One region of the Streptosporangium sp. G12 genome, then DNA from elsewhere that is predicted to be linked to it. Evidence: riboswitches for the same ligand, from Rfam matches in the RefSeq annotation. Region 1 holds a riboswitch; each other region holds the start of a gene.
The links. A riboswitch is a leader RNA that binds a small molecule or an ion and turns the genes downstream of it on or off. The one in region 1 is predicted to bind cobalamin.
Positions count from the first base shown of each region.

Region 2: it holds a riboswitch for cobalamin, as region 1 does, so the genes downstream of both, ACVCAG_RS24070 (CbtB domain-containing protein) here and cobN (cobaltochelatase subunit CobN) in region 1, are expected to answer to the same signal.
Region 3: it holds a riboswitch for cobalamin, as region 1 does, so the genes downstream of both, metE (5-methyltetrahydropteroyltriglutamate--homocysteine S-methyltransferase) here and cobN (cobaltochelatase subunit CobN) in region 1, are expected to answer to the same signal.
Region 4: it holds a riboswitch for cobalamin, as region 1 does, so the genes downstream of both, ACVCAG_RS06600 (ribonucleoside-diphosphate reductase subunit alpha) here and cobN (cobaltochelatase subunit CobN) in region 1, are expected to answer to the same signal.

Region 1 is NZ_JBRIQO010000006.1:147,078-151,153, forward strand. It holds gene ACVCAG_RS11465 (precorrin-3B synthase) at 1-1,362, opposite strand, end outside; cobalamin riboswitch at 1,409-1,581, shown strand; gene cobN (cobaltochelatase subunit CobN) at 1,772-4,076, shown strand, end outside.
Region 2 is NZ_JBRIQO010000016.1:30,516-34,591, reverse strand. It holds gene ACVCAG_RS24080 (acyltransferase family protein) at 1-759, shown strand, start outside; gene dop (depupylase/deamidase Dop) at 847-2,364, shown strand; adenosylcobalamin (AdoCbl) riboswitch at 2,489-2,622, shown strand; gene ACVCAG_RS24070 (CbtB domain-containing protein) at 2,640-2,834, shown strand; gene ACVCAG_RS24065 (CbtA family protein) at 2,842-3,579, shown strand; gene ACVCAG_RS24060 (histidine phosphatase family protein) at 3,576-4,076, shown strand, end outside.
Region 3 is NZ_JBRIQO010000027.1:109,663-113,738, forward strand. It holds gene metE (5-methyltetrahydropteroyltriglutamate--homocysteine S-methyltransferase) at 1-1,348, opposite strand, end outside; cobalamin riboswitch at 1,459-1,669, opposite strand; gene ACVCAG_RS35125 (NrtR DNA-binding winged helix domain-containing protein) at 1,855-2,589, shown strand; gene ACVCAG_RS35130 (hypothetical protein) at 2,896-4,076, opposite strand, start outside.
Region 4 is NZ_JBRIQO010000003.1:328,197-332,272, forward strand. It holds gene glmS (glutamine--fructose-6-phosphate transaminase (isomerizing)) at 1-529, shown strand, start outside; gene ACVCAG_RS06595 (tripartite tricarboxylate transporter substrate-binding protein) at 773-1,792, shown strand; cobalamin riboswitch at 1,797-1,997, shown strand; gene ACVCAG_RS06600 (ribonucleoside-diphosphate reductase subunit alpha) at 2,114-4,076, shown strand, end outside.

The DNA.
Region 1 (4,076 bases):
CACGGCCGGGGGTGGTGCGACCGCGGGCGGCGGGACGGCGGGCGGCGAGGTCGTGCCGACGGCTACGGCGGTGGCTGTGCCGACGGCTACGGCGGTGGCTGTGCTGACGGCTATGGCGGCGGCCGCGTCGGCCTGGACGTCGGCCAGGGACTTGGCGCAGCCGGGGCGGCCGGTGCAGGCCGTCACGCCGATCCACGGCGAGGCGGGGTCGACGACCAGCCCGGCGGCCTCCAGACGGGCGGCCGTGCCCGCGACCTCGGCGCGGTCCAGGCCGGGCAGGACCACGCCACGCCATGGCGTGAGCCGGATCTCCCCGCCCGAGGCGGCGTCCGCGAGCAGCAGTGCCAGCGCGGAGGTCAGCCGCCCCAGCGGGATCGCCACCCCGAGCGCGACCCGCGCGTCCCCGTCTCCGGTGCCGCTCGCGGGATCCGTCCCTCCTCCGGCGCCGGTTCCGCTCCTCGTCCCGTCCGTGCTCCCGAGGACCCCGACCGGCCCGAGGGTCACGACCCGCGGTCTCACCGGGTCGAAGGGTGTCGTGCCGGGAACCCCGAGGGCGGTTCGCACGCGGGCGGCGATCAGGGAGGGACCGCCGGGGAGTTCGGCGATCCGCCAGGCGGTGACGTCCCGGGTGGCCAGCTCGTCGAGGAACGCCTCGGCGGCGGCGAGCAGGGCGGTCACGGCTCCGGCCGGCGGGACGCGCAGGCCGGTGTCGGTCCCGGCGAGGATCAGCGCGGCCTCGTCCGGCCCCGTGAGCAGGATCCCGGCGTCCGCGCCCAGACCGGCCACGTCCCCCCGGCCGTCGTCGAGGGCGAACATGAACCGCCCCGGCAGGGCGGCGAGGGCGGGGCGGGCGCACAACCGCCGGTCCAGCTCGCCGATCAGCGGTGTGACGTCGGCGATGCCGCCGCCGCGCGGATAGTGCGGACGATCCGAGATACCCGTGCTGTCTGGAGTGTCCGCACCGCTCGATCTGTTCGGCCCGCTCGGCCCGGCCGGCCCGCTCGGCTCGGTGGGTCCGTCCAGTCCGGTCAGCGGGGAGGCGAGGATGTTGCGGATCCGCTCGTGCGTCGCCGAGGGCAGCAGGCCCGCCCTCGCCATCCGCGTGGCGAACCCGTCCCCCGTACCGCTGTCCGGATCCTCCGGGCCGAGGCCGCGCACCTGGACGTTCGCGCGGGAGGTCAGCTCGATGACGCCGCCGCCGTACGCCGCGGCGGCCTCGGCGAGTTCGCGCAGCTGGAAGGGGGTGAGACGGCCTCCGGGCACGCGGACGCGGGCCAGGCCGCCGTCCGCGGCGGCATGGACCTGAAGCGCACCGGGACATGCGTCGAGTCGCGATCGTCCGGAAAAGTCGGCAATGGACACTCGAAGGATGCTAACGCCAGTTTCTTGCAACGAACCGGACTGCCGTAGTGTCATCGGTGGCGACGGCAAAGGGAGGAAGCCGGTGTGAATCCGGCGCGGTCCCGCCACTGTAACCGGGGAGCGAACCCCACCCGGGCCACTGTCCGACGACGGGCGGGAAGGCCGGGGTGAGCACCGATCCGGGAGCCAGGAGACTCCAGCCGTCGCGGCCGACGACGACCCGGGGCGAGGACCCCGAGGGAGGAAGCTCCGTGCGCTCTTCGCCGTTCCCCCGCGACACCGTGGCATCGCCGTTCCCCCGCCACACCGCGCGCTTCTCACGGTTCCCCCGCCACATCGTGGCGCCGTTCCCCCGCCACGCCGTGGCGCCCCTGGGCCGTACCGCCCTTCCTCTCCCGGAGTGTGGCGCGTGATCCTCCTGCTCTCGACCTCCGACACCGACCTGCTGAGCGCTCGCGCGAGCGGCGCCGGCTACCGGCTCGGCAACCCCGCCCGGCTCGCCGCCGCAGACCTCCCGCCGTTGCTGGAGGGCGCCGACCTGGTCGTGGTACGCCTGCTGGGCGGGCGCCGCGCCTGGGAGGAGGGGCTGGACGCCCTGCTCGCCGGCCCCCGGCCCGTCGTCGTGCTCGGTGGCGAGCAGGCGCCCGACGCCGAGCTGATGGAGCTGTCCACGGTGCCCGGTGGGGTCTGCGCCGAGGCGCACGCCTACCTCGCCCACGGCGGCCCGGCCAACCTGACCGAGCTGCACCGTTTCCTGTCCGACACGCTGCTGCTCACCGGCCACGGGTTCGCCGCGCCCGAGCCCACCCCCACCTGGGGGACGCTGGAGCGCGAGGCGCGCGACCAGGACGGTCCCGTCGTCGGAGTGCTCTACTACCGGGCCCACCACGTGGCCGGCAACACGGCCTTCGTCGAGGCGCTCTGCTCGGCGATCGAGGACGCGGGCGCGCGGGCGCTGCCGGTGTACTGCGCCTCCCTGCGCACCGCCGAGCCCGGCCTGGTGGAGGTCCTGCGCGCGGTGGACGCCCTGGTGGTGACCGTGCTCGCCGCGGGCGGGACCCGCCCGGCGACCGCGTCGGCGGGCGGGGACGACGAGGCCTGGGACGTCGGCGCGCTCGCCGAGCTGGACGTGCCGATCCTGCAGGGCCTGTGCCTGACGAGCAGCCGGGCCTCCTGGGAGGAGAACGACGACGGCCTGTCCCCGCTGGACGCCGCCACCCAGGTCGCGATCCCCGAGTTCGACGGGCGGATCATCACGGTGCCGTTCTCCTTCAAGGAGATCGACGAGGACGGGCTCACCGTCTACGTGGCCGACCCCGAGCGGGCCTCGCGGGTGGCGGGCATCGCGGTGCGCCACGCCGCGCTGCGGCACATCCCGCCCGCCGAGCGGCGGCTGGTGCTGATGCTGTCGGCCTACCCCACCAAGCACGCCCGCATCGGCAACGCCGTCGGCCTGGACACCCCGGCCAGCCTGGTGCGGCTGCTGGCCGCGCTCGCGCGGCGCGGTTACGACATCGGCGCCGAGGACGAGCTGCCCGGGGTGACCGGGCAGGACGGCGACGCGCTCATCCACGCGCTGATCGCCGCGGGCGGGCAGGACCAGGACTGGCTCACCGAGGAGCAGCTCGCCGGAAACCCGGTGCGCATCGCGGCGAGCCGGTACGCCGAGTGGTACGCCACCCTCCCGGCGGACCTGCGCGCCCGGATGGAGGAACACTGGGGCCCGGCGCCCGGCGAGCTGTTCGTGGACAGGTCGCGCGACCCGGAGGGCGAGATCGTGCTGGCCGCGCTGCGCTCCGGCAACGTGGTGGTCATGGTGCAGCCGCCGCGCGGCTTCGGCGAGAACCCCATCGCGATCTACCACGACCCCGACCTGCCGCCCAGCCACCACTACCTGGCCGCCTACCGCTGGCTGGCCGACGGCTTCGGCGCGCACGCCGTGGTCCACGTGGGCAAGCACGGCAACCTGGAGTGGCTGCCCGGCAAGTCGGCGGGCCTGTCGGCCTCCTGCGGCCCGGACGCCGCGCTCGGCGACCTGCCGCTCATCTACCCGTTCCTCGTCAACGACCCCGGCGAGGGCACCCAGGCCAAGCGCCGCGCGCACGCCACCCTGGTCGACCACCTCGTCCCGCCGATGGCCCGCGCCGACAGCTACGGGGACATGGCCAGGCTGGAGCAGCTCCTCGACGAGCACGCCTCCATCGCGGCGATGGACCCGGCCAAGCTGCCCGCGATCCGCGCCCAGATCTGGACGCTGATCCAGGCCGCCAGGCTCGACCACGACCTCGGCGTCGCCGACCGCCCGCACGACGCCGAGTTCGACGACTTCCTGCTGCACATCGACGGCTGGCTGTGCGAGGTCAAGGACGTCCAGATCCGCGACGGCCTGCACGTGCTCGGGGCCGCCCCCGAGGGGCGGCCGCGCGTCGACCTGGTGCTGGCCATGCTCCGCGCCCGGCAGATGTGGGCGGGCGGCGAGGCGCTCGTCGGGCTGCGCGAGGCCCTCGGCCTGGCCGAGGACGGCAGCGCCGGACGGATCGGCGTCGACGAGGCCGAGACCCTGGCCCGCGCCCTGGTCGAGGCCATGGAGCACCGCGGCTGGGACCCGTCGGCGGCGGGGGAGGTGACCGCCGAGGTCCTGGGCCGGGCGGACGCCCCGGCAGGAGGCGCCGGTTCGACCGGCACGCACGACGCGACCGGCCGGAGCGGCGCGC
Region 2 (4,076 bases), on a different contig from region 1:
ATGCTCCAGCGGGCCCTCGGCGTCTACGACGCCAACGGCGTCTACTGGTCGTTGTGGGTGGAGCTCCGCTTCTACGTGCTGATCTCGATCCTGGTGATCGCCGGGGTGACGCTCAACCGCTGCCTGGCCTTCATGGGCGTCTGGCTGCTGGCGGCCGGGTTCTTCGCCGGGAGCGAGGAGGCCTGGGTGGACCTGGTGGTCATGCCCAAGTACGCGGCGTACTTCGTCGGCGGCATGGCGTTCTTCCTGATGACGAAGTTCGGCCCCAGGCTCGTCCTGTGGTGCCTCGCCGGGATCAGCGGCGGCCTGGCGGTGAACGCGGCGATCGACCGGGTGGCCGGGCGGATCGAGAACGTCGGCTACGCCGCGATGCCCGTGCCCGAGTGGGCCGTGGTCGCCACCGTGATCGGCTTCTACGTGCTCATGGCGATGGTGGCGCTCGGCTGGCTGGGGTGGCTGCGCTGGCGCGGCCTGGTCGTCCTGGGCGCGCTCACCTACCCGCTCTACCTGTTCCACACCCCGGCCGCGGTCCTGATCGTCCCCGCCCTGCGGGACGTGCTGCCGCCCCCGCTGACCGCGCTGGTCACCGTGCTGGCCGCGATGGCGTTCTCCTACCTGGTGTACCGGTTGGCCGAGCGCCCGCTTCAGGAGTTCGTCAAGTCCAGGAGGCGGAGAAGGGCCGCATCCCCGTCCCCGTCACAGCTCCCCGCGCTCTCCTCGATCCCCCTCGCAACGGGCGAAAAGGCTTCGGTGCCATAACTGTCCGACCACCGGGCATAGTGAAGGGTCTAGGGTCGGGAATAGATACCACGGAGAGAATCAGTCCCTGACGAACAGAGGGTGCGCATGACGGTACGGCGGGTGATGGGCATCGAGACCGAGTACGGCATCTCCGTGCCCGGACAGCCGGGGGCCAACGCGATGGTGACCTCCTCTCAGGTCGTGAACGCCTATCTGGCGGCCTCGGCCGCGAGGGCTCGGCGCGCGCGATGGGACTTCGAGGAGGAGAACCCGCTGCGGGACGCACGGGGGTTCGACCTCGCGCGGGAGGTGGCCGACCAGAGCCAGCTGACCGACGAGGACCTCGGCCTGGCGAACGTGATCCTCACCAACGGGGCCCGGCTGTACGTCGACCACGCCCACCCCGAATACTCCACGCCCGAGTGCACCAATCCCAGGGCGGCGGTGATCTGGGACAAGGCGGGCGAGCGGGTGATGCACGACGCGGCGGTCCGCGCCTCGGCGATGCCGGCCAACGCCCCGATCCAGCTCTACAAGAACAACACCGACAACAAGGGCGCCTCCTACGGCTGCCATGAGAACTACCTCATGCGCCGGGCCACCTCGTTCGCCGACATCGTCAGGCACCTGACGCCGTTCTTCGTCTCCCGGCAGGTCGTCACCGGCGCGGGCAAGGTCGGCATCGGCCAGGACTCCCGGGGCGAGGGCTTCCAGATCAGCCAGCGGGCCGACTTCTTCGAGGTCGAGGTGGGCCTGGAGACGACGCTCAAGAGGCCGATCATCAACACCCGGGACGAGCCCCACGCCGACCCGGAGAAATACCGCCGCCTGCACGTCATCATCGGCGACGCCAACATGTCGGAGATCTCGACCTACCTGAAGCTGGGGTCGACCGCGCTCGTCCTGGCCATGATCGAGGACAACTACTTCACCCGCGACCTGGCCGTGGACAACCCCGTCCAGGCCCTGCGCGCGGTCTCGCACGACCCCACGCTCAAGTACGAGATCTCCATGCGCGACGGCCGCAAGCTGACCGCGGTGCAGTTGCAGATGGAATACCTGGAGCTCGCCCGCAAGTACGCCGAGGAGCGCAGCGCCAACGGCCTGGACGAGCCCACCAAGGACATCCTGGAGCGCTGGGAGTCGGTCCTCACCCGCCTGGCCGAGGACCCGATGCAGCTGTCCAGGGAGCTCGACTGGGTGGCCAAGCTGGAGCTCCTGGAGGGCTACCGCACCCGTGACGGCCTTCCCTGGTCGCACCCGCGCCTACAGCTCGTCGACCTCCAGTACTCCGACATCCGCCCCGACCGGGGGCTCTACAACCGGCTGGTCGCCCGGGGCCGCATGCAGCGCCTGGTCACCGAGGAAGAGGTCCAGCGGGCCATCGAGGTGCCGCCCAACGACACCCGGGCCTACTTCCGCGGCCGCTGCCTGAGCCAGTACAGCGAGTCGGTGGCCGCGGCCTCCTGGGACTCGGTCATCTTCGACATCCCCGGCCGTGAGTCGCTGCAGCGCGTCCCCACCCTTGAGCCGCTGCGCGGCACCAAGGCCCACGTGGGCGAGCTGTTCGACCGCTGCCGTACCGCCGCGGAGCTGGTGACGGCGCTGACCGGCGAGCAGTGACTCCCGCGAGGGGGGAGGTGGCCAGGCCTGGCCACCTCCCCCCTCGTCATGCCCGGACCCCGTGACGGCCCGAGCCCGTCAAACCGGACACCCGGATTGACGGGGGACGGAGAACCGGGATACGTTCCGGGTGTTTTGTGGCGGTGCGAGGGAAATCCGGTGAAACTCCGGTGCGGTCGCGCCACTGTAACCGGCTCTCAGAAGCCGGAAGCCAGGTCACACTCGGCCGCCACCGACCTACGAAAAGGGACGCGTCAATCCCGGAGGAGGTGGCCGTGAGCCAGATCTCGGCACCGCACACCCAGCCCATCCCATGGCCCTCGCTCACCCGCTGGCTGCTCGCCGTACCGGTGCTGCTGCTCCTCGCCTACCTGGTCACCTTCGACCAGGGAGCGATCTCACAGGCGGGGAACTACCTGCACGAACTCATGCACGACGGGCGTCACCTGCTCGGCGTGCCGTGCCACTGAGCCACAGGTGATCACCAAACTCATCGTCCGGGGCCTCGTCGTCGGACTGCTCGCAGGGCTGCTCGCGGCCGTCTTCGCCTACACCGTCGGCGAACCGCGCATCGACCAGGCCATCGCGCTGGAGGAGGCGGCCGCGGCCGCCTCCCCGGCCGGATCACACGACGACACCGGGGCAGCGGCCCACTCCCACGACGAGGAGGCCCTGGTCAGCAGGGGCGGGCAGCGCTTCGGGCTCTTCCTCGCCCTCGGCCTGTACGGCCTGGCGGTCGGGGGCCTGTTCTCCCTCGTCTACGCGGCCGTACGCGGCCGGGCGGGACCCCGATCGGAGCCGGTGCTCGCGGTCACCCTCGCAGCCGCGGCGTTCATCGCCATCGTCCTCATCCCGTTCATGAAATATCCCGCCAACCCGCCGGCCGTCGGTGACCCGGAGACCATCGGCCGGCGCACCGTGCTCTACCTGGTCGCGGTGGTCATCGGGATCCTCGCGGTCGCCGCCGGCACCGCCGCCCACCGCTACGCCTCGCGGAGCGAACCGTGGGTGCGCTGGCTGTCGGCGGGTGCCACCTTCCTGGTCCCCGTCGTCGCGGCCTGGATCCTCATGCCGAAGATCTCGGAGGTGCCCCGGGGCTTCCCCGCCGACCTCCTGTGGGACTTCCGGGTCGCCTCCATGGGGACCCAGGTGGTCTTCTGGGCCGGCGTCGGCGCGCTGTTCGCCTTCGCCGCCCGCAGGCGCGGCCCGGTGTGACGACCCCCTCGGGGGTCACCCGCCTGCTCCTGGTCTGCCACGCCTCCACCTCGGCGACGGTACGGGCCGCGTTCCCGGGTGACGAACCACTCGACGAACGCGGCCTGCGCCGGGCCGAGGGGATGGCGCGGGACCTCGGCCCGGGTCCCGCGGCCTGCCCCGCCGAACTGCGCTGCGTCCAGACGGCGGCGGCGCTCGGCCTGCGGGCCGAGCACGACCCGCTGCTGGCCGACTGCGACTACGGCCGCTGGAGCGGGATGACGCTCGGCGAGGTCGAGGCCGCGGAACCCGAGGCGCTCGCCTCCTGGCTCGGCGACCCCGGCGCGGCGCCGCACGGCGGGGAGCCGGTCACCGCGCTCCTGGCCAGGGTGTCCGGCTGGCTCGCCGTCCGCGCCCCCGGCAGGGCCGTCGCGGTCACCCACCCGGCGGTCATCCGCGCCGCGGTCGTCCACGCCCTCGGCGCCCCCGCCCAGGCCTTCTGGCGCGTCGACGTCGCG
Region 3 (4,076 bases), on a different contig from region 1:
CGGCCTCCATCCTGCGCTCGTACCCGGCCCTGTCGATGTCGCCCGAGCGCATGGCGGCGCGGGCCTGGCGCACCTCGCCGGTCTGTGGGAAGGAGCCGATGGTGGTGGTGGCCAGCGGCGGCAGGCCCAGGTCGGCGTTCTGCACGGCGAGCCGCTCGGCGTGCGGGGCGCGCGGGCTGCCCTCGCCCAGGGCATCCAGCCTGGCTCGCACCCGGGGGTTGAGGAACCGCTCGACGGTCCTCTCCCCCGCGACGACCTCCTCGCCGTTCAGCGCCCGGCCGATCCGTACGACCTCGTCGACCTTCTGCCTGGCGAAGGCCAGCCGCTCGCGCAGCCGCGGGTCCAGCGAGGTCTCGGCGTCCAGGTCGAGCGGGACGTGCAGCAGCGAGCAGGAGGTGCTCACCACCAGCCGGTCGCTCAGGCCGAGCAGCGCGGCGCAGGTCGCCAGCGCCTTCGCGATGTCGGTACGCCAGACGTTGCGGCCGTCGACGACCCCGGCGACGAGGGTCTTGCCGGGCAGCCCACCGGCGGCGGCCAGCGCCTCCAGGTTGCCGGGCGCCGAGACGAAGTCCAGGCCGACGGCCTCGACCCGGCTGCGGGCCAGGATCTCCAGTGCGGGCCCGATCTCGCCGAAGTAGGTGGCCACCAGCAGCCGGGGGCGGCTGCTGAGCTCCCCCAGCCGCGCGTAGGCCCGGCGCAGCGCGGCCAGCTCCTCCTCCGTATGGTCGGCGGCCAGTACCGGCTCGTCCAGCTGCACCTCGGCCACCCCCGCCGCGGCCATCCGCTCCAGCAGCTCGGCGTAGGTCTCCAGCAGGCCGTCCAGCAGCCGCAACGGCGCGAAGCCGGGCTCGGTGGACTTGGCCAGCAGCAGGAACGACAGCGGCCCGACCAGCACCGGCCGGGTCTCGACGCCCAGCCGCCGCGCTTCGGCGTACTCGGCCAGCGGCTTGCTCCAGTCGAGCCGGAACCGGGTCTCGGGGCCCACTTCCGGAACCAGGTAGTGGTAGTTGGTGTCGAACCACTTGGTCATCTCCAGCGGTGCGACCCCCTCGGCGCCGCGGGCCATCGCGAAGTACGGGTCCGCGGCCCCGGAAAACCGCTCGGGCACCGCGCCCACCATGACGGTGGTGTCCAGCACGTGGTCATACAAGGAGAAGGTGTTGGACGGCACCGCGTCCAGCCCCGCCTCCGACAGCTCCCGCCACACTCCTTGCCGCAACCCGGCGGCCGTCTCCTGCAAGCCGGCGGCGTCGACCCGCCCGGCCCAGTGATCCTCCGTCGCCCGCTTCACCTCGCGACGGCCCCCGATACGGGGATAACCCAAAACGGTCGTGGTGACCTTGCTCATGGCGTCCTTCCCTCGGCTCATGCCATGCCGACCCACGGCCACACGGAAGGAACACCCAGGAAAAACCCATCCCAGGCCCTCCCACGAGACCACGGATCACCGCACACCGGACGGCGCACGAGCGGCTGGCAGGTCTTCGGACTCGCGGGCATCACACACACTCCTACTGACCGTCGCTTCCCAGATGACACGCACCCAGTGCCGATGACGGCGTTCGTTCCCACTCACCGCTGCGGGGCAGTCCCGGAATCACACCGGGTTCCCTCTTACGACTCCCGACACCAACACGGCACCGGGAGAACCAACCGCGCCACGAGCATAACCCGCCCCCACCCCCACCGGACCGGGACGCCACCCAGCGGATCGATGAGGCAGGGATCACCTTCGATCACCCGGCCGCGCGCTCATCCCCATCAGCGTGAAGTAACCCTCAGCGGACCGTGGCTGTCTAGAACTAACCATTGCGCTACTTTCTGTCAAAGTGACAGAAATCTAATGTCGCCTCCATGAGCGATGACCGATGGGAGCCACCAGCCGTCCTGCTCGCCGTTGACCTGGTGATCCTTACCTTGCGCGAATCGCGCCTGCACGTGCTCCTCGTCGAGCGTGGCATCGAGCCGTGCAAGAGTGCCCAAGCTCTGCCAGGCGGCTTCCTTCAGCATTCGGGAGAGAGCCTCATCGAGGCGGCTCACCGGGAGCTGGCGGAGGAGGCCGACCTGGATGTCGAGACACTCCGCCTTGAGCAACTCGGCGTCTATGACGACCCTGGCCGTGACCCTCGCGGCCGGGTGGTGAGCGTTGCCTATCTGGCCATCGCCCCTCGGCTGCCCGAGCCGATCGCCGGGACCGACGCCGCCCGCGCAGGCTGGCAATCCACCGACCGGGTGCTTTCCGGAGCGTTGAAGCTCGCTTTCGACCACCGGCACATCGTCGCGGACGGCGTCGAGCGCGCCCGCGTCAAGCTTGAGCATTCCGCACTCGCCACAGCCTTCTGCAGGCCGACCTTCACGATCACCGATCTCCAGGACGTGTACGAGGCGGTATGGGGGATGCCACTCGACCCCCGCAACTTCTACCGCAAGGTCCAGAAGACCGAGGGCTTCATCGTCTCTGCCGGTTCGGCACGGAAGGCCGCGACCGGACGACCGGCTCGGCTGTTCAAAGCCGGCCCTCGCGACGTTCTGAACCCCCCGATGATCCGGCCCACCGACTCGCCAAACGGAAAGGAACCAACGCAGTGAGCCTCGTCGTGATCCTCACCGCACGTGTCACCGCCTATGCGGAGCTGCGTGACTTACTGACACTTTCGTGTCGCGACCGCTGACGCTCTCGTGACGCGGTCACTGACATCTGATGTCGCAGCCCGCTGACACTATTGCTAACTGCCATGAGAGTGTCAGCGTGCGGGCGTCCGGCTCGTCGTGCCTGATGTTCGATTCTTCGACGGCTCGGGGTGGGCTGCGGTGGCCCGTCGTGATCCTGCGGCACCCCCGCCCCCTCGTGTGAGGGGGCGGGGGCGCACTGTGCGGGGCCCTCAGGTTTGATCGTCAGGGCTGGTCATGGAGCTGGGTGCGGGTGGCTTCGGCTTGCTCGGTGATGGTGGCCAGGACGGGGGCCGGGACGTTCTTGTCGGCGAAGGTGTCCACGAGCTGGCCCAGGACGGTGTCGGCCTGCTTGAGGTCACCGGCGCGGGCGTGGGCGCGGGCAAGGCGGCGCATGGTCTCGTTCAGGGTGATGTTGTCGACGCCGGCGTCGGTGCCGGAGTCCAGGGTGGTCTCCACGACCGCACCGAGCTGTTCGATGCTGGTGTCGGTGTCGGCGGGACGGACTTCGACACCGCCCTCGGTGAGGGTGAGGAAGTGGCGTCCGGCGTTGGCGCCCTTGACCATCCGCGCGTACACCGCCAAGGGGTGGTCGCCGTGGTCGGCGATGAGCTGGTCCAGGGCGGCGTTGCCGTCGGCGAGCTGGGGTGCGTCGGAGCCGAGCAGGGCCAGTAGCTTGCCCTGCTGGGGGCCCATCAGCAGGTCGCCGGCGGCCTTGTCGTTCTCGTCGGCCGGCGGGTTGATCTGGATGAGGTGCTCGGGGGAGGCGACGGTGGAGTCGTCGGGGGCGTAGTAGCGGGCGGCGAGCCGGTAGGTGCCGGGCTGGTCGAAGGTGAAGCCGCCGGCGCCGTAGCCGATGTAGGCGCTGTCATACAGGGCGGGGGTGTCGGCGTCCAGGGTGAGGCGGTGGGCCCGTCCGCAGGTGCGGGCGATGGGCTGGAAGGGCCGGGTGGCACCGGCCGGGTCGGTGACCAGAACGGTGAGGTGGCTCCCTCCGGGCTTGAGGTCGTCGAAGGCCTGCGCTGTCGGCGTGCTGCCGTCCAGGGACAGTTTGATCTCGGCGGTGACGGGCTCGCCGTGGGAGAAGGTGTCCTTGCCCGAGACCTCCAGGCGCAGCCCGGACCGGCTGGCGGCGGGCAGGTCGTCGTCGGGCAGGGCGGGCCGGTGGGCGGAGTCGGTCCCGTAGGCGCTGCCGCCCATGACGACGTGGTTGTAGAAGCCGTGGCGGATGTGGCGAAGCTCGTTTTCGGTGAACTGCCAGGTGAACCTCGAGTAGAAGGCGGCCTCGCGGTCCTCGCCCTCTGGCTCGCCCTTGTACTCGTCGGCGTAGTTCATGAACGACAGGTCGCCGTAGCCTTTCAGCGGCCCGAGCGGCTGCGGGGGGTTGCTGAGGTTCTTCTCCCAGG
Region 4 (4,076 bases), on a different contig from region 1:
CAGGATCTGCGACGGCCTGCGGAGGCTGCCGGACCAGATCAAGGAGATCCTGGCGCTGGAGCCGCAGATCGAGGAGCTGGCGGGCAAGTACGCCGAGTCGCCGAGCATGATGTTCGTGGGCCGGGTCAGGGGTTACCCGGTGGCCCGCGAGGGCGCGCAGAAGCTCAAGGAGATCTCGTACGTGCACGCCGAGGCGTACCCGGCCAGCGAGCTCAAGCACGGGCCGCTGGCGCTGATCGGCCCGGACATGCCGACGGTGGCGATCGTCCCCGACGACGAACTGCTGGACAAGAACCTCACCACGCTGGGCGAGATCCGCGCCCGGGGCGGCCGGGTGCTCATGGTGGGCCACCGCACGGCCGACCCCAAGCTGGCCGACGACTGCGTCGTGGTGCCCAAGAACGAGACCGAGCTGGACCCGATCCTGCTGTCGATCCCGCTCCAGCTCTTCGCCTACCACGCCGCCGTGGCGCTGGGCAGGGACGTCGACAAGCCCAGGAACCTGGCCAAGAGCGTCACGGTGGAGTGAGACCCTCTCCACCTCTCTTCTACCTCTCTGCCTTCGCACCCCCGTCCCCGGCCTGCCGGGGGCGGGGGTGCGTTTTCCTGAGCCCTCGCGAGACGGTCGTCTTCGATATCCGGATTTCCAGTGTTTTCCGGTGATCCGTGCCCGAACGTGGATCACCGGAAGTTCCGGCATACCCCACTTCATCACAGAAAGTGAGGGGAAAGTAACCTATGGTATAGGGGGTTCTTGGGGGAAGGGGCGCTTATGCGCCGTAGGGGGTTTTTCGCACTGGCGGCGGGGGCCGTGGTCGCCGCGGGGTGCGGTGCGGACGGCGGCGCCGATCCGGCGGTGAAGCGCCTGTTCCTTCTCGAGCCGACCGCCGACGGCCACGGCTGGGACAGGATCGCGGGCAGGCTGGCGACCGTCCTGGTCCAGTCGGGACTGGCGCGCACCGCCATGGCCGTCGAGCGGGCGGGAGCCCTGGGCTCCGCCCCGCGCGACGCGTTCGGCGCCTTCCGCGGACCCTTCGCGCGCGAGGGCAGGCTGCTCGTCACCGCGATGCCGATGGTGGCCGCCGCGGAGATCGCCAACACCACGGCCGTGGTGAACGCCGCCACTCCCATCGCCCGCCTGGTCGGCGACTGGGCGGTCCTGGTGGTCTCCTCCGGCTCCCGCCTGCGCACCTTCGAGGACTTCGTCGCGCGGCTGCGGCACGACCCGGCGGGGCTGACGGTCGGCGGACGGTCGGAGGGCGGCTCCGACCACGTGCTCTACGGCATGATCGGCAAGTGCCTGGGGGTGGACATCCGGCTGCTGGAGTACGCCGGATACCTCGCCCCCGAGGACGCCGCCGAGGCGCTCCACGTCGGCCGGGTGGCGGCCCTGCTGGGATCGGCGCGCGCCCTGCGGCCCGAGATCGCCGCGGGCCGCCTGCGGCCCCTGGTGGTCTCCTCCGGCGGCCGGATCGACGGGATCGACGCGCCGACGCTCATGGAGGTCGACGTCCGCCTGGAGTACAGCGACTGGTGCGGCCTGCTGGGTCCCAAGGGCATGAGCCCGGGGGACCGGGACGCCGCGATCGCCCTGTGTGACAGGATCGACGCCGCGCCGCGCTGGCGTGCCCTGTGCGCGTCCCACGGCTGGAGCCGGGTCTACCTCAGCGGCGACGAGTTCCGCCAGTGGCTCTCCACCGAGACGGGCCGCACTCGCGGCGTGCTTCACGAGCTCGGACTGTTGAAGTCCTCCGACACAACCTGTTGGGGTAGTTGCGTCCGGCGCCCCTAGATGTAGGATCCTGCTCGTTGCTGGTTCGCCCCGCGAGGGGCGAGGCAAGAGGGAACCCGGTGAGATTCCGGGACTGCCCCGCAGCGGTGAACGGGAACGAAAGCCGTTATCGAGCACTGGGTGAACCATGCCTGGGAAGCGACGGCCGGTAGGTGTGTGCGGTGCGCCCGTGAGTCCGAAGACCTGCCGGTGACGTGAACGTCCAGGGCCTCGTGGGAGGGTCCGCGGAACGAGGCGATCCGGCGTGCCCGGGATCGCTCGCGGACGCGTGCCCATCCGGCGGAGCCGTACGGGGAAGTCCGATCGAGCGAGGGGCACTACGTGACACAGGCATTGGCGGAGACCGCGGCGGGGACCGCGTCGGACGACCGCAGGCTGGCCATCGACGAGGCGGCCGCCCGGGTGATCACCGATCCCGAGAACTCCAGGGTCGCCGCCGCGATGCTGGCCGAGCTGATCGCCGACGAGGCCGCCGAGCACGGCGTCCGCGACTTCTCCGAGTCCATCGCCGCGACCCACGAGGCGGGGTTGATCCAGGACGGGCTCGCGGAGTTCGTGGCCGCCCACGCCGGGGTCCTGGACGCGCTGGCCGATCCGGAGGCCGACGCCAGGTTCGAGTACTTCGGGCTGCGTACCGTCTACGACCGCTACCTGCTGCGCCACCCGAGGACCCGCAAGGTCCTGGAGCGCCCGCAGCACTTCTTCCTCCGGGTGGCCTGCGGCCTGTCCGAGACCGTCGAGGAGGCCGCCGAGCTGTACGCGCTCATGGCCACCCTGTCCTACCTGCCCAGCTCGCCCACGCTGTTCAACTCCGGCTCCCGCAGGCCCCAGCTCTCCTCGTGCTTCCTGCTCGACTCGCCCCGCGACGAGCTGGAGTCCATCTACGAGCGCTACGGGCAGGTCGCGCGGCTGTCGAAGTACGCGGGGGGCATCGGGATCGCCTGGACCAGGGTCCGCTCGCGGGGCTCGCTGATCCGCGGCACCAACGGTCACTCCAACGGCATCGTGCCCTGGCTGCGCACGCTCGACTCCAGCGTGGCCGCGGTCAACCAGGGCGGCCGGCGCAAGGGCGCGGCCTGCGTCTACTTGGAGCCCTGGCACGCCGACGTCGAGGAGTTCCTGGAACTGCGCGACAACACCGGCGAGGAGGCCCGCCGCACGCACAACCTGAACCTGGCCAACTGGATCCCCGACGAGTTCATGCGCCGGGTCGAGGCCGACGGCGTCTGGTCGCTGTTCGATCCCAAGGAGGTCCCGCACCTCACCGACCTGTACGGCGCCGCGTTCGACGACGCCTACCGGGCCGCCGAGGCCGAGGGCCGCTTCACCCGGCAGATCCCCGCCCGCACCCTGTACGGGCGGATGATGCGCACGCTCGCCCAGACCGGCAACGGCTGGATGACCTTCAAGGACGCCGCCAACCGGACCTCCAACCAGACGGCCAGGCCCCAGAACGTCATCCACCTGTCGAACCTCTGCACCGAGATCCTCGAGGTCACCGGCGACGCGGAGACCGCCGTCTGCAACCTCGGCTCGATCAACCTCGCCGCCCACCTGTCGGCGGACGCCGGGGAGGCCGTCGACTGGGCGCGGCTGCGCGCGACCGTCCGTACCGCCGTGCGGTTCCTCGACCGCACCATCGACCTGGGCTTCTACCCGACCCCCGAGGCGGAGGCGGCCAACCGGAAGTGGCGCCCGATCGGGCTCGGCGTGATGGGCCTGGCCGACGTGCTGTTCACGCTGCGGCTGCCGTTCGACTCGCCGCGCGCCCTGGAGCTGTCCACCAGGATCTCCGAGGAGATCGCGCTCGCCGCCTACCGGACCTCCTCCGACCTGGCCGTGGAGCGGGGCCGTCACCCGTCGTACGAGGAGACCAGGGCCGCCGCCGGGGTGCTCCACCCCGACCACTACGAGGCGGCGGGGTCCGCGGAGTGGGCCGAGCTCAGGGAGCGGATCGCCGGGACCGGCCTGCGCAACTCGCTGATGATCGCGATCGCGCCGACGGCCACGATCGCCTCCATCGCGGGCTGCTACGAGTGCATCGAGCCGCAGGTCTCCAACGTCTTCAAGCGCGAGACCCTCTCGGGGGAGTTCCTCCAGGTCAACCGCTATCTCGTCCGCGACCTCCAGGCCCGCGGCCTGTGGACCCCGCTGATCCGCGACGCGATCAAGCGCGCCGACGGCTCCGTCCAGGACATCCCGGAGATCCCCGCCGACCTGAAGGCGCTCTACCGGACGGCCTGGGAGCTGCCGCAGAAGGCGCTGATCGACCTGGCCGCCGCGC